DNA from 4 places in the Rhizobium arsenicireducens genome. Region 3 is predicted to be linked to each of the others. Evidence: predicted binding sites of a transcription regulator. Region 3 holds the regulator's gene; each other region holds the start of a gene.
What was found. The regulator PhoB, encoded in region 3, activates phosphate uptake and scavenging genes when phosphate is short. The targets are predictions, from matches to a motif close to TGTCATNNANCTGTCAT.
Positions count from the first base shown of each region.

Region 1: a site for PhoB is predicted at 1,743-1,759, ahead of ACWPVA_RS21040 (alpha-D-ribose 1-methylphosphonate 5-triphosphate diphosphatase). Genes of this name have one in related genera too.
Region 2: a site for PhoB is predicted at 2,148-2,164, ahead of phnF (phosphonate metabolism transcriptional regulator PhnF). Genes of this name have one in related genera too.
Region 4: a site for PhoB is predicted at 1,730-1,746, ahead of ACWPVA_RS17390 (DUF2794 domain-containing protein). Genes of this name have one in related genera too.

Region 1 covers NZ_CAXHYK020000002.1:29,109-32,848, reverse strand. The annotation lists gene ACWPVA_RS21050 (IS6 family transposase) at 1-192, opposite strand, end outside; gene ACWPVA_RS21045 (GntR family transcriptional regulator) at 249-521, opposite strand; gene ACWPVA_RS21040 (alpha-D-ribose 1-methylphosphonate 5-triphosphate diphosphatase) at 535-1,701, opposite strand; gene ACWPVA_RS21035 (PhnD/SsuA/transferrin family substrate-binding protein) at 1,820-2,677, shown strand; gene ACWPVA_RS21030 (phosphonate ABC transporter ATP-binding protein) at 2,757-3,503, shown strand; gene phnE (phosphonate ABC transporter, permease protein PhnE) at 3,496-3,740, shown strand, end outside.
Region 2 covers NZ_CAXHYK020000002.1:44,111-47,850, reverse strand. The annotation lists gene ACWPVA_RS21135 (IS6 family transposase) at 33-785, opposite strand; gene ACWPVA_RS21130 (alpha-D-ribose 1-methylphosphonate 5-triphosphate diphosphatase) at 919-2,037, opposite strand; gene phnF (phosphonate metabolism transcriptional regulator PhnF) at 2,276-3,061, shown strand; partial or broken gene ACWPVA_RS21120 (ATP-binding cassette domain-containing protein) at 3,291-3,581, shown strand; gene ACWPVA_RS21115 (IS6 family transposase) at 3,645-3,740, shown strand, end outside.
Region 3 covers NZ_CAXHYK020000001.1:2,835,244-2,838,983, reverse strand. The annotation lists gene pstA (phosphate ABC transporter permease PstA) at 1-183, shown strand, start outside; gene pstB (phosphate ABC transporter ATP-binding protein PstB) at 198-1,013, shown strand; gene phoU (phosphate signaling complex protein PhoU) at 1,060-1,773, shown strand; gene phoB (phosphate regulon transcriptional regulator PhoB) at 1,805-2,488, shown strand; gene ACWPVA_RS14110 (GcrA family cell cycle regulator) at 2,570-3,106, opposite strand; gene ACWPVA_RS14105 (acetylornithine transaminase) at 3,542-3,740, shown strand, end outside.
Region 4 covers NZ_CAXHYK020000001.1:3,523,613-3,527,352, reverse strand. The annotation lists gene chvE (multiple monosaccharide ABC transporter substrate-binding protein) at 1-454, opposite strand, end outside; gene ACWPVA_RS17395 (LysR family transcriptional regulator) at 625-1,566, shown strand; gene ACWPVA_RS17390 (DUF2794 domain-containing protein) at 1,803-2,168, shown strand; gene ACWPVA_RS17385 (N-acetyltransferase family protein) at 2,172-2,729, opposite strand; gene ACWPVA_RS17380 (aspartate-semialdehyde dehydrogenase) at 3,207-3,740, shown strand, end outside.

The DNA of each region.
Region 1 (3,740 bases), on a different contig from region 3:
CCAGCGGTTGATCGTGCTATGATCGACCTCAAAGCCCCGCTCGCGAAACATCTCTTCCAAGTCACGATAGCTGAGCGGGTAGCGCAAGTACCAGGCAACCGCCTGTACAATCAACCAGGCCTCGAAATGCCTGCCTTTGAAGTCATCCTTTGATTGGCGCTTCAGCTTCTCGGCAATAGCATTCAGAATCATGGGCTCGCTCCGCAACTTTCGGAGCGGCAAATTCCATGCCTATGGTCAACATACGGTTAAGCCCGAAAGTTTGCGACAAGCCCCTTGCGCGCCGTCAGGTGCCCCTCGTTCTGCAACTGCTGCAGGGCCTGGCGCAGCGTGATGCGGGTGACGCCGAGGCTTGCTGCGAGATGCGTTTCTCCGGGCAACTGGCTGCCTGGCCTCAAGGTTCCGCCTTCGATCAGGCCAAGGATATGGTCGCGGATCTGCTGCCAGATCGGCATGTCGCTACGCGGGCCGAAGACCAGTCCGTCGAAGGCGGCGAGAGGGATTTCAGGCGTGTCGAGCATGATGGTTTCCGGTTCAGGCGGCAGCCGAGGCTATCGCGCGTTCGGTCTCTATCAGAGTCTGTGCCGAATAGACGAGCCGACCGCCGACGAAGGTTGCCATTACCTTCGGGTGGCGCATGTCCTTGGCATCCACGAGGATGAGGTCGGCGCGTTTTCCCTCTTCAAGCCGTCCCCGGTCTGACAGGCCGGCGGCGGCGGCGGCATTGGCCGACACGAGGTGCCAGACCTTGGCGAAGCCAGCATCGTCAGGGGATGCCAGCCGGAAGGCTGCATGCAGTGGGGACGGATAGTGGTAGTCGGAGGCGAGCACGCTGCAGAGCCCGTCGCGAACCGCTGTCGTTGCGTCGAGTGCGCCATTGTGGCTGCCACCGCGCACGACGTTGGGGGCGCCAAGAATGACATGTTCGCCGGCGGCGCGGGCTTCGGCAGCCGTCTCCAGCGTTAGCGGAAACTCCGAAGACACGGCCCCCAGTGCCCGGAAATGTCGGCGCTCTTCGGGAGACGCCTCGTCATGGGCGAGGAGTACGTTGCCGTTGTCGCGTGCTGCTGCCGCGAGCTTTTCGATGGCACCGGCCACATCTTTGCGCCGTGCCCAGACGTCGTCGAGTAGCGCCATGTAATCATTACGCGACAAGCCGGAGCGCTCGGCCATCTGGCCGATCTTGCGGGCGATCGCCCCCTTCAGCACCGAACCCGTCGTATGGTCGTTCAGGGCCACGAGCGGCTTCGGATCGAGCAACAGCCATTCGATCACCTGCGACAGCGCATCGAGCGCGAAGGTCTCCCAGCGCAGGTGCAGGCGGGTATCGCAGGCCAGATGCGGGCGTGCAGCGGCAAGTGCGGTGACGAAGTCGCCAGCGGCCTGCAGCGAACGAAGGCCGGGCTCCCAGGACACCGTTACGCCGTGAAAGGCTGTGGTGATGCCGTTGGTCACCAGTTGTCGGTCAGTGTCGCGCAGTGCCAAGCCGACGTCGAAGCGCACGCCCGGTCGCGGCATGATCTGCCGCTCGAAGCCGTCACCATGGATATCGACAATCCCCGGCAGGACGAGCAGGCCTGCGGCGTCGATCTCGCGCCCACCATTGCCCCTGTCCGACAGCATGCCGCCCTCGACGAAGAGGTCAGTGTGTTTGAGTCTCTCGGTGCCCAGAACGGTGCCGTTGCGGATGGTCCAGTTCATCGCGTCTCTCCGTTTTGTTTTTCGCCCTGGGGCCGGAAAACTGTCACGTGCCCGTCACGTCTGGTCGCTAGGGATAGTCGCAGAAGATGCTCCTGTCTATACAGCAAAGGAAGATATCATGATCCGCTCCCTTCTCGCAGCCTGTGCAATCTCTCTGGTCTCCCTCGCGCCGGCCGCGGCCGAGAGTGTCAAATTCGCCGTCACCGACATCGAGGGCATGGAAGCCCTGCAGCAGGAATTCGGCGGCTTTCAAAAAGCGCTTGAGCAGGCCTCCGGTCTGGAAATCGAGCTCTTTCCGGTCAGTTCGCGCACCTCTGCCGTCGAAGCTCTGAATTCCGGACAGGTCGACCTCGTCCTCACCGGCCCGGCCGAATACGTCGTCATGAAGGAACTTGCACAGCCGCAGATCGTCGTCGCCTGGCAGCGTCCGGACTACTTCGCCCAGATCGCCGTCTTGGCCAATGGTCCAATCCGCTCGATCGAGGATCTCAAGGGCAAGAAGGTATCCTTCGGCTCGGTCGGATCCACCTCCCAGCATCTCGGTCCGGCCCAGGCACTGTCTGATTTCGGCCTCAAATACAATGAAGACTACGAGCCTGTGATCCTCGCCAGCAACGTTGCCGCCGAAGCGCTGATCCGTGGCGACATCGCCGCCATCAGCCTAAATTTCGGCAACCTTGCCTCCGTCCGCGAAGCCTTCCCGGATGTCGCTTTTGCCGTGGTTGCCCGTGGCCGTGACCTGCCGAACGACATCCTAGTTGCCCGTAAGGACCTGGCCGAGGAAACCGTCGCAAAGATCCGTACGGCCTTCGTCGAAAAGGGCACAGACATCATGGCCGCCGTTCTCCAGGGCGAAGACAACCAGAAATTCAAGGGTGGCTTCTTCCTGACCGACGTCAAGGACAGCGACTACGACTACGTCCGCTCGATGTATCGGACGATTGGCGTCGATACGTTCAACGACTTCGTCAACTGAGCGGGCCCAACCCGATCCTGCCATCGGGCCGGCGCCACCAGCGCCGGCTCCACGCCATATCCGCAGAAAGAATACCGCGATGGACGTTATCAGCACGCAGGGCCTGAAGAAGGGTTATGCCAACGGAAAGCCGGTGTTTTCCGGTGTCGACATCCGCATCCGAAGCGGGGAGCGCGTGGCGCTGGTCGGCGCCAACGGTGTGGGCAAGTCGACACTGCTCAAGTGCCTGATCGGCCACACGCCGTTCTGCGATGGTGAGATCTCGACACTCGGCGAAGCCTTCCGCAGTGCGCCGAGCGGTCCGCAGCTCAAGCGCATGCGCCAGCAGATCGGCTTCGTCTTCCAGCACCACGGCCTCGTGCGTCGGCAGTCGGTGCTGACCAATGTCGTTCACGGCAAGCTTGGCCTTCCCGGCACCTGGCGCGCCTGGCACCAGGCGATCGCCGAACGCGAATGCCGGGAAGAGGCGATGGACGCGCTTGATCAGGTGAAGCTCTCCCACAAGGCGACCGCACGCGCCGACGAACTCTCCGGCGGTCAGGCGCAGCGCGTCGCGATCGCCCGCGCCTTGGTGCGCAAGCCCAGGCTGATGATCGCCGACGAGCCGGCTGCCAGCCTCGATCCGACGGCGGGTCGCGACGTGATGGCGCTGTTTTCTGATCTCGTCCGGGAACGGGGCATAACGCTGGTCTATACGACCCACGACATGGAGCATGCGCTGAGCTTTGCCGACCGGATCGTGGCGTTGAAGGCCGGCCACGTGCATTTCGACCTTCCGGTGGCCGAAGTCGACCGCAAACGCCTGGAGGGCGTGTTTCATGCGTGAGGTCGCACCCGCCCGTTTTTTCCGCGCCTCGCCGTTTGTTTTTGCCATCCTCGTCGCTCTTGGTGCGCTGCTCGTCGTCTCGGCCACGCAGGTGGCGCCAACGCCGAGCCAGCTTCTGAACGGTGCGCCACGGATGGCGAACCTGATTGAGCGCATGCTGTGGCCGAGCTTTGAACCCGGTTTTCTGATGCGCGTCACCTGGCGCACGATTGAGACGCTGCAGATCGCCTTCGTCGG
Region 2 (3,740 bases), on a different contig from region 3:
AGCGCGCGATTATCCCCTGAGCGTCCTCATTTTCATGCTTTGTTAATCTTTTGCAGTCCGAAGAGGCGCGCAAGAAAATCGTTCTGATCGTTGACAGTCCAACCGCCGGAAAAGCTGAAGCCTTTCCTCAACCACAGCATTGCCTCGAAACCCGCGATGGTTCGCCGCGCCGTGTTGAAGGATTGGAAGCCACCGATCTTTGGCATGTTCTTCTTTACCCGGAAATGGTCACTTTCGATGCCTTGCTGGAGGTGCTTGGTGACATAGTGGACGGGATCGGGATGGAGGAGCCCATCATCAACCGACATTTTGATCGTTGACGGGAAGGTGTTGGCCCCGTCGGTCCCGATCCTGGTCGGCGACAACAAGGGTTCGTCTTTGAGCATCTTGCGGAAAAACCGCTTGGCGGCGGCGAGATCGCGCTTAGCGGTCAACAGGAAATCTACCGGATTGCCATGCTTGTCGATGGCTCGGTACAGATAGCGCCATTTGCCGCGGATCTTGACGTACGTCTCATCGATTCTGACCGAGCCGCAATGGGGGCGCCTAAACTGCCGAAGCCGTTTTTCGATCATCGGCGCATAGGCCAATACCCAGCGGTTGATCGTGCTATGATCGACCTCAAAGCCCCGCTCGCGAAACATCTCTTCCAAGTCACGATAGCTGAGCGGGTAGCGCAAGTACCAGGCAACCGCCTGTACAATCAACCAGGCCTCGAAATGCCTGCCTTTGAAGTCATCCTTTGATTGGCGCTTCAGCTTCTCGGCAATAGCATTCAGAATCATGGGCTCGCTCCGCAACTTTCGGAGCGGCAAATTCCATGCCTATGGTCAACATACGGTTAAGCCCGAAAGTTTGCGACAAGCCCGCTCGACTTTGCCGCCTTTGGCTGCGGTGTCATCTGTGTCTGTCGATCGGTCACAGGATCTGAACTCCCTCGACCCAGACGTTGCGAACGATCGGTGCTGCATCGATCTCGGTGACGCGCAGGAAGTCGGCGCGGCGCCCGACGGCCAGCTCTCCGCGATCGTCGAGGCCGAAGAGTTCTGCAGGCCGCTTGCTGCCCATAGCCACTGCCGCAGGCAGGTCCGGGCCGTTGGTTTCGCCGGCAAGGGTCCAGATGGCGTAGAGAATGCTCGAGGGAATGTAATCCGAGCAGATGACGTCGATCAGGCCCTCTTGCGAAAGCAGTCTTCCTGAGACATTGCCGATATGCGAACGTCCAGCAACGATGTTGGGGCCGCCGATAATCGTCGTCATGTCGGCGGCGCGTGCCGCCCGTGCCGATTCCAGCGTAATCGGGAATTCCGAGATGGTCATGCCGAAAGCCTGGCCTTCAGCGATATGAGCGGCTGTCGTATCATCGTGGCTTGAGAATTTGATGCCGTGCTGCTTGCACAATGCGACGACTGCTGCCCGGTTGATTGCCGCATGGTCATTCGTATGCGGCGCCGCGGCGATCTGTTCTTCGATGACCTCGTCGGCAATACCCTTGCGTCTTTGCAGTTTCCTGAAACGATCGGGATCGCGATGCGGGCCATCGTCCATCACCGTGACGTAGCGCAAGCTCGCTTCGCCGAGATAGGGCTTCAGAAGCTCGACGAGATCGGCCTCGCGCGTATCGCAACGAAGGTGGAGAAAATGATCGATTTTCAGCAGGCCTGCCTGACGCGCATCGTGAAGCCCTTCGACCATCAGTGGCAGAAGTTTGCGACGATCGGGATTGCCGACGGCGCCGACGATCAGCGAATCGAAAACGGTGGTGATGCCACCTGCCGCAAGCACGGCATCCTGGGTGCGAACGGCATTGACCTTGTTCCAGAACACGCCAGCCCGCGGCATGATCTGCTTTTCCAGATGATCCGTATGGACATCGACAAGGCCGGGGAGGAGATAGTCGCCTTCGAAATCGAGGGCACCGACGTCGGCCGTGCCTTTTCGGGCGATGTCGGAGATCTTGCCGTCCTTGACCTGCATCGAGCCAAGGATGACTTCGGTGCCGGTGACGATCCGGGCATTGGTAATGATTGCTTCCACGTTTCCACACTGCGCGAGCGCCTGTCGGCACGCGCTCCCTGAATTCGAATTTGTCCTAAGATGATCTTGCTTCAGTGACTTCAGGGCTATGGCCACCAGATGATGGTTGGGCGACAGTTGGATGACAAGGGAGTGACGAAAACGGTATGTCTTCTGGAAACATTCCTTCCGACAGAGTGGCCGACACATCTTCGATCTTGACAGCAAGCCGGTTTGGCCGCCTGAAATGTCGTGACTTTTGCCGACCGGGATGCTGTTGAGACGCGCGTTGATGACCACTCTGCCAGATAACAAGGCGACACTTCATGATCGGCGCGGCGCCTCGACCTTGTGGCGCGTCGTCGCCGACACGATCGAGCAGGACATCAAATCGTCACGCTATCGACCCGGCGAAAAATTGCCGACCGAGTTCGAGCTTGCCGAGCGGTTCAGCGTCCATCGAAACACGATCAGGCGTGCCATGGTCGTGCTGCGCGAGCGCGATCTGCTACGTATCGAGCAGGGGCGAGGAACTTTCGTGAAGGAGCGGATGGTCCGCCACCAGCTCGGACCCAAGACCCGCCTAACGACTGCGCTGAAGGATATCGAACGTGTCAGTGAACGCCGCTATCTCGGAACAGAACGGGTAAGAGTTACCAATGAGCTAGCGCGCGATCTGCGTATGCCGCGCAACCGTTTCGTCCGGCGCGTGGATACGATGACTGTGGTCGACACGATCGTCGTCTCATTGACCGCAAGCTATTTTCCGTTACCGCGTTTTGAAAAGATCGAAACCATTATCGAGGAAACGGGCAGCTTCAGCGAGGCATGGAAGCGCCTTGGCGTGCAGGAATATCGTCGCCACGAATCCCGGATTTCGGCGGTTGCGCTCTCGAAGTTGGATGCCGAGTTGCTGTCGATGTCACGTGGCCAGCCGGCAATCTTCGTAACGAATATCAATATCGACGAAGAAGGGCTGCCGATCGTCGTTTCATTTACGCGCATTGCTCCCCAACACATGGAACTCGTCGTCCGCTTCGACTGACGACGCGACAAACCGCACGCATTCCAGGATTCCATGAGACTCTCGAGAGCCTTGCGCGCGAATCCGAAGGGTATGAATCCGAAATTCATACCGTAGGTGTCTCCGATCTGTCATCAAACTGACGTCGATCTGTTGCCGTGAGGCGATTGAGCTAGCCTCGAAAACGCAGAGTGAAAAGGGCAGGGCTGACGCCGCCTACTCGGCACGATATCTAATCAGAGTATTGAATATGGCTGCAATAACGATCGACCATGTGCAAAAGTCGTTTGGGTCGACCTCGGTTCTCAGGGACGTTTCGCTCTCGATTTCAGACGGGGAGTTTCTGACGTTGCTGGGTCCGTCGGGATGCGGGAAGTCGACGCTTCTGCGGATCCTGGCCGGTCTCGACGTTCAGACGGGCGGCTCGCTGTCGATCGGGGATCGCGTGGTGGACGGGGTGCGACCGAAGGCGCGCGACGTGGCGATGGTGTTTCAGTCCTACGCCCTCTACCCGCACATGACGGTTACGGCTAATATGGCGGGCGTTGTCACGTAAACCTGTATTGCAGTTGCCTGCGTTTTGGGTTGGGCGTAAATTTCGGCGATGCAGACACCAGATATCAGTTTCAAGCGTCATCGTTTTCCGCCACAGGTCGTTGCTCACGCAGTTTGGCTTTACCTGCGGTTCAATCTGAGCCTG
Region 3 (3,740 bases):
CCACCGGACGGACTGTTCGAAGCCTCGACCGCCCTTCCGACCCAGATCTATATCTGGGCCGACAGTCCGGAACGAGGTTTCGTCGCCCGGACGTCCGCCGCGATTCTCGTTCTCCTGGGCTTTCTGGTGCTCATGAATGGCATCGCAATTTTCCTCCGGCAGCGTTTTGAGCGCCGATGGTAGATGGAGTAAGGCTTATGAACGTGATGTCGGAAGCAGCAGTTGAACAGGCGCTGGATAAGAAGATGACTGACGCTAAATTTAAAATGGTCGGAAAAGACGTTTCAGTTTATTACAGCGAAAAGCGTGCCCTTTTCGACGTGAATTTGGGTATCAGGCTCAACACCGTGACGGCGCTGATCGGTCCCTCCGGTTGTGGCAAGTCGACATTCCTGCGGACGCTCAACCGCATGAATGATACAATCGACGGATGCCGGATGACCGGCAGCATCACACTTGATGATCAGGATATCTACGATCCTTCGATCGACGTGGTCGAGCTGCGTGCCCGTGTCGGCATGGTCTTCCAGAAGCCGAACCCGTTCCCGAAGTCGATCTACGAAAACATTGCCTACGGCCCACGCATTCATGGTCTGGCCCGCAACAAGGCCGACATGGACCAGATCGTCGAGACCAGCCTGCAGAAGGCGGGTCTGTGGAACGAGGTCAAGGACCGCTTGCAGGAGTCCGGCACCGGCCTCTCCGGTGGCCAGCAGCAGCGTCTGTGCATTGCCCGCGCGATTGCCGTCAGCCCGGAAGTGATCCTGATGGACGAACCCTGCTCGGCGCTCGACCCGATCGCGACCGCCAAGGTCGAGGAGTTGATCCACGAACTGCGCGCCAACTTTACCATCGTCATCGTTACCCACTCGATGCAGCAGGCCGCCCGCGTGTCGCAGCGCACCGCAATGTTCCACCTTGGCCTGCTGGTCGAGGAAAACGACACGGACAAGATGTTCACCAATCCGGACGATCAGCGTACCCAGGACTACATCATGGGCCGTTTCGGCTGAGCCGGCGCTTCCTTCCGGGCGGATACCAAATTCAAGGACAACGAACATGTCGCCATCGCATATCTACACGGCCTATGACGAAGAACTGAAATACCTGATGCGCCGCATCACCGAGATGGGCGGCCTTGCCGAACAGATGGTGGCCGACAGCGTGCGTGCGCTGGTCAACTCCGACGCGGCGCTGGCACAGAAGGTCATTTCCGACGACGTGCTGATGGATGCCGCCGAGCTGGAGATCGGCGACAAGGCGATCGTCACCATCGCGCGCCGCCAGCCGGTCGCAGCTGACCTTCGCGAGATCATCGGCGCGCTGCGCATCGCCAACGACCTGGAACGGGTCGGCGACCTCGGCAAGAGCAATGCCAAGCGCGTCATGGCCATTCAGACGACCGGCGTGCCGCGAAAGCTGGCCCGCGGTCTCGAGCACTTGAGCGAACTGGCCCTTATCCAGCTCAAGGAAGTGCTCGACGTCTACAACACCCGGTCGGCAGAAAAGGCGAAATCCATCCGCGACCGGGACGAGGAAATCGACGCCATGTACACCTCGCTGTTCCGCGAGCTGCTGACCTACATGATGGAAGATCCGCGCAACATCACCAGTTGCACCCATCTTCTCTTCTGCGCCAAGAACATCGAGCGCATCGGCGACCATGCGACCAACATCGCCGAGACGATCTATTACATGGCCACGGGTGCCCAGCCCGAAGGCGAGCGCCCGAAGGATGACTTGACCTCTTCCGTCGGCGCCATCACCGAGTAATCCGACCGCATTCGAAAGGTTATCGATACCGATGCTGCCAAAGATCGCTGTCGTCGAGGACGAGGAAGCCCTGAGCGTACTCCTGCGCTATAATCTCGAGGCGGAGGGCTACGAGGTCGAAACGATATTACGGGGTGACGAAGCGGAACTTCGCCTGCAGGAGCGGGTCCCCGACCTCCTGATCCTCGACTGGATGCTGCCGGGCGTATCCGGAATTGAGCTCTGCCGTCGTCTGCGCATGCGTCCTGAAACCGAGCGCCTGCCCATCATCATGCTGACGGCGCGTGGCGAAGAGAGCGAGCGTGTCCGCGGACTTGCGACCGGGGCGGACGACTATGTCGTCAAGCCGTTTTCGACACCGGAACTGATGGCGCGCGTCAGGGCCATGCTGCGGCGCGCCCGTCCGGAAGTCTTGTCCAGCGTGCTCCGTTGCGGCGACATCGAACTCGACCGCGAAACGCATCGCGTCCACCGCAAGAGCCGGGAAGTGCGACTCGGTCCAACAGAATTCCGCTTGCTGGAGTTCCTGATGGCATCGCCCGGCCGCGTCTTCTCGCGTTCGCAATTGCTGGACGGGGTTTGGGGGCACGACATCTATGTCGATGAGCGCACCGTCGACGTACACGTAGGGCGCCTGCGCAAAGCGCTCAATTTTGCCAATTCGCAGGACGTCATTCGTACGGTCCGCGGCGCCGGTTATTCGATGGAAGCCTGACGGCTGGGCCGTTTCTGGCAGTCAAACAAAAAACGGGCCTCTGTGGCCCGTTTTGCGTTTCGATGCGGGGAGAGACAGCGCTCAGCGCGCTGCCGAATTGGCTGCCTTGCGACGCTCGCCAACCGGCTGGTAAGCCATTTTGGCGTGGTAGCTGCAATAGGGCGAGGCGTCGGCGGATTCGCAGCCGCAGAAGTGGAAATCGTCCTTCATCGGGTCACCGATCGGCCATTTGCAGGTGCGCTCGGTGAGTTCAGTCAGTACCAGTTTGCGCGAGATCGGCAGGATGACATTGCCGGCCGGGGAGATTTTGATCTCTTCGACGCCGTCGATCTCGACCTCTTCCTTGAGCATGTTGGCGCCAGCGGCGCGGGTGACCGTGCGGGTCGTGACGCGCGAAGCATAGCTCGGCGTGCGCGGTTCCGATGCCGGGCGCTTTGCGGCCCGCGTCGCCGCGGAATTGCCGCCGGCCTTGGCTCGGCCCGGAAGGTTCAACCGGTGAACCTTGCCGATGACGGCGTTGCGGCTGACGCCGCCTAGTTGTGCTGCGATCTGGCTCGCGCTCAAGCCTTCGGCCCAAAGGCGCTTCAGTTTCTCGACGCGTTCATCCGTCCAGTTCATGCCGTTATCTCTCCGCCGCTCGCGATGCATGATGGCAGAATCGTTCACCCTTGCTTCGGAATGATCCGAAACAAACCCGCCTCGATACTGTCGGTGACTGGTTCCGCCGCATGCAGTTTCTTTATTGACTGTTAACCTAGTGCCGGGCTGACTCCGTGACAAGAGTTGGGCGAATCATCGCGAATTGATTTTGGAGTTTTCCCCAACTTGCTACCCTGGCGCGTCGCGTCCGTGCTTTTGGTCGAGTCTCGATCGTCTTGCCTGCGCGGTCGAAAATTCAGGTGCGGCGCGCTGTTTCGTTGACAGGCAAGGCCGAAATGCTGATAGTGCCCCCGCCGCCGCAAGGCGGCATTTTTGATTTTTTGGGGCCGCGGTCGCCCGCGAAATCAGAAGCATCCGTAGTCCCGTCAAGCCCTCCCGAAGGAGTGTTTTATCATGGTCGAAGCCTCGCCCCTCTATCAGACCTATATGCGCGCGCCCTTGCGGTTCGAGCGAGGAGAGGGTGTTTGGCTCCTGACCGAGGGTGGCGAACGCTATCTCGACTTCGCAGCTGGCGTCGCGGTCAATTCGCTCGGCCATGCCCATCCGCATCTGATCGAGGCACTGACGACGCAGGCCGGCAAGGTCTGGCACC
Region 4 (3,740 bases), 690 kb from region 3:
CGAACTTGGCCTTCAGGCCTTCGACCAGACTGGTTGCCTGCAGGACGCCGACCTGGAAATTGTCGAAGGTGGCATAATAGTCGACATTGCCACTGTCGCGGATCAGGCGGTCATAGGCGATGACCTTGACGCCCGCATCAGCGGCCTTCTGCAGGATGTCCGACAGTGTAGTGCCGTCGATCGCGCCGATGACGAGGACTTTGGCACCCTTGGTCACCATGTTCTCGATCTGGGCAAGCTGGTTCGGGATATCGTCATCGGCAAACTGCAGGTCGGGCTGATAGCCGGCTTCCTTGAACAGTTTTTCCATGGTCTCGCCATCCGAGATCCAGCGCGTCGACGTCTTGGTCGGCATCGAAATGCCAACAACGCCCTTCGTTTCCGCAATTGCCTGCGACGCGAACACCGAAATGCCCAGCGCGACAGACGCAATAAGAGTGGTAATTTTCTTCACGGAATTCCTCCCTGGCTGATCGTCCGGCCCCAGCTCCGTCTGGCAACCGTACAGTGCAAGAACCGGCGGCAACACGAGGCCCGCCTGATCCGAGCCGAGTCATAGCCCTTCGGATATACCGTTCAAATGATTAGTTTGACATTCTGCATACCGTAATTGATATGTTCTTCATGCCCGAGAAACTGGCCAACCGTCTGCTACCCAAGCATTTCAGCCTGATCCGCGCCATTGCCGACTACGGTCAGCTGAGCCTGGCGGCCAATGCACTTTCGATTACCCAGCCTGCCGCATCGCGAATGTTGGCCGAAATCGAGCGCCATGTCGGCGCATCGATCTTCGCACGCACCCCCAAGGGCATGGAGCCTACCGCGATCGGCTGCGCGCTGGCGCGGCGAGCCGAGAATCTTCTGGAGGAGATCCGCGAAGCCGCCCGCGAGGTCGATGCGATCCGACGCGGGCTGACCGGCACAGTCCGCGTCGGAGCAGTCACCGGCGGTGCGGTCGCTTTTGTCGTGCCGGCGATCCAGGCCTTGAAGACGGAAGCCGGGACAGCCGATATCCACGTCGAGGTCGCGCCGAGCGGGCCGCTCATCGCCGACCTGCTTTCCGGCCAGCTTGACTTCGTTCTGGGGCGCATCCCTGCCGGTGTCGATGCAAGGCAATTCAACATCACTGGCGTGCTCGAGGAGGAAGTGGATCTTCTCGTGCACCAAAGCCATCCATTGGCCAATGCCGAGGATCTGACGATGGCCGACCTTGTTCATTTCCCCTGGGTGATGCAGGCGCCAGGGGCCCCGGTACGCCAGGCGCTGGAGGCCGTGTTCGTGGCTCAGGGTGCGCCGATCCCTTCCAACATCGTCAACACCACGTCATTGCTGGTGATGATCGCCATGCTGGCCGCCTCGAATGCCATCGCTCCGATGTCGCGTGAGGTCTCCGACCTGCTCTGCCGGCAGACGAAGGGTTCCGGCCTCCTGCAGCTCGACGTTCGGCAATCGATCGCGGTTGCTCCATACCACCTGATCAGCCTCGGCGGCAAAAGGATGAGCCCGATCGCAACGCGCATGCGCGAACTGGTGATCCGCGAGTTCGACATCCGGCGGCGCGGTTGAAGGGCAGGATGTTCCGCGCCGTCAAGGCCCATCGCGAGCTTCCCTTAACTTCGCCTTTGACCGCAACTCTCCTAGAGGGCGCGGTCGAATGCCGGACGCAGGCGGCACGGTCATCGGCGGACCCGCGTGCCGAGACTTGCAATTTCGATCCCGTGAGGCAGACTGTCGTCCATCCGTCACAAAGGCGAGGTTGTAAAACATTGAAGAGCGATCAGTCGGAAACAGGATCCGAGGAAATCGGGAATCAGGGGCAGAATGCAGCGTCTGTCGTCGATATCCGCGACTATCGCCAGACCCTCGATCCTCTTCCCGTCACCTTCCACCGTCGCGAACTGGACGCCATATTGTGGATCTACGGCAAGATGGTGGGTGAAGGCGTTTGGCGCGATTATGCAATCGACCACCTCAAGGACAGGGCAGTTTTTTCGGTGTTCAAGCGCTCGGGAGAATATCCTCTCTACCGGATCGAGAAGAACCCCAAATTCGCCGCCAAGCAAGGTGCTTTCTCCGTCGTCGCTGCGGATGGGCGTATCCTCAAGCGCGGACATGAATTGAAACAGGTGCTGAAGGTGTTCGACAAGGCATTGAAGCTCGTCGAATAGGCTTCAACCGGCAAACAGCGTGCCCGGATAACGCGACGCGTCCGGGGGGGTCGTGTCTCCCTCGCCCAGCGCGAGCTGCATGAAAACCGTATCGAGCCATTGGCCGAGCTTGAAGCCGCTGCCATTGAGCGTTCCCACCATTCGGAACCCGCAGGACCGGTGAACGGCAATGGACGCGAGGCTCGCACCGCCGATAACGGCGACCATTTGGCGAAAGCCGAGATCGGTCGAACGCCGGACGAGTTCCTCGAGTAACATTTTGCCGATCCCCTTCCCCCGCGCCTCCGGCGCTAGGTAGATCGAATCCTCGACGAGCCAGCGATAGGCGGGCCGCGTGCGAAACGCCGAGGCATAGGCATAGCCCAGCACCGCGCCGATCTCGTTTATCGCAACGATATAGGGGTAGCCCTGACTCGTGATTAACTCGAATCGCTTCTCCATCTCGGTTTCGTCCGGCGGGGCAAGCTCATAGCTCGCAGTGCCCGAAAGGACCGCATCGGAATAGATCCGCGTGATCGCGGCAAGGTCTGCCGCACAGGCGGTTCGCAGTGTAATTGTCATGGGAATACCAGCAGCGCGAGTTGTATAGATCCAGTCTTCCATAGCGGCATCGGCTCTTCAAGCGGCTCATCGCCAGATCAGCGTCGATCCTCGGGCGTGCGCACAAGACATTCACTGCACGGGAGCCGCGACGGCTTGTCCGCACGAAATCCGAGCAACGGAAGGAGTTTCCGCCAGCATCCGGCCCCGGCTTTTGCTTGACTTTCGCGCAAAACCTTTTAATAGCTCGGCCGGAATAGGGATTCGCTCATGTATTCTTTCTGCTCGCACATCGCAGACGGATCGGGCCCGGCGCACGGCGCCGGGATGGATATGCGTTTTTCCGTTTCATTCACGACCAAGGCCAAAACGACGACCAAAACCGTCTGACGTCTCTGGCCCCCGCTCTCTCCCCGGCACGGCCGGGGACAAGGAAGGCGCGCTTGAAGCGCGGCTCCCCCCTCACCATCCGAGGAGAGACAGAAAGAGAGCATATAAATGGGTTTCAAGATCGCTATCGTAGGCGCCACCGGCAATGTCGGGCGCGAAATGCTCAATATCCTTTCCGAGCGCGGCTTTCCGGCCAACGAGGTGGTGGCGCTCGCTTCCGCCCGCTCCCAGGGCACGGAAGTCTCCTTTGGTGACAAGGTTCTGAAGGTCCAGAACCTTGAGAACTACGATTTCTCCGACACCGACATTTGCCTGATGTCGGCCGGCGGCACGATCTCGCAGAAGTGGTCGCCGAAGATCGGCGCCCAGGGATGCGTGGTGATCGACAACTCTTCGGCCTGGCGCTACGACGCCGACGTTCCGCTGATCGTTCCGGAAGTGAACCCGGATGCCATCGTCGACTTCAGGAAGCGCAACATCATCGCCAATCCGAACTGCTCGACCGCCCAGCTCGTCGTGGCGCTGAAGCCGCTGCATGACTTCGCCAAGATCAAGCGCATCGTCGTCTCCACCTACCAGTCGGTGTCCGGCGCCGGCAAGGAAGGCATGGACGAGCTCTTCACCCAGACCCGCGCCGTCTTC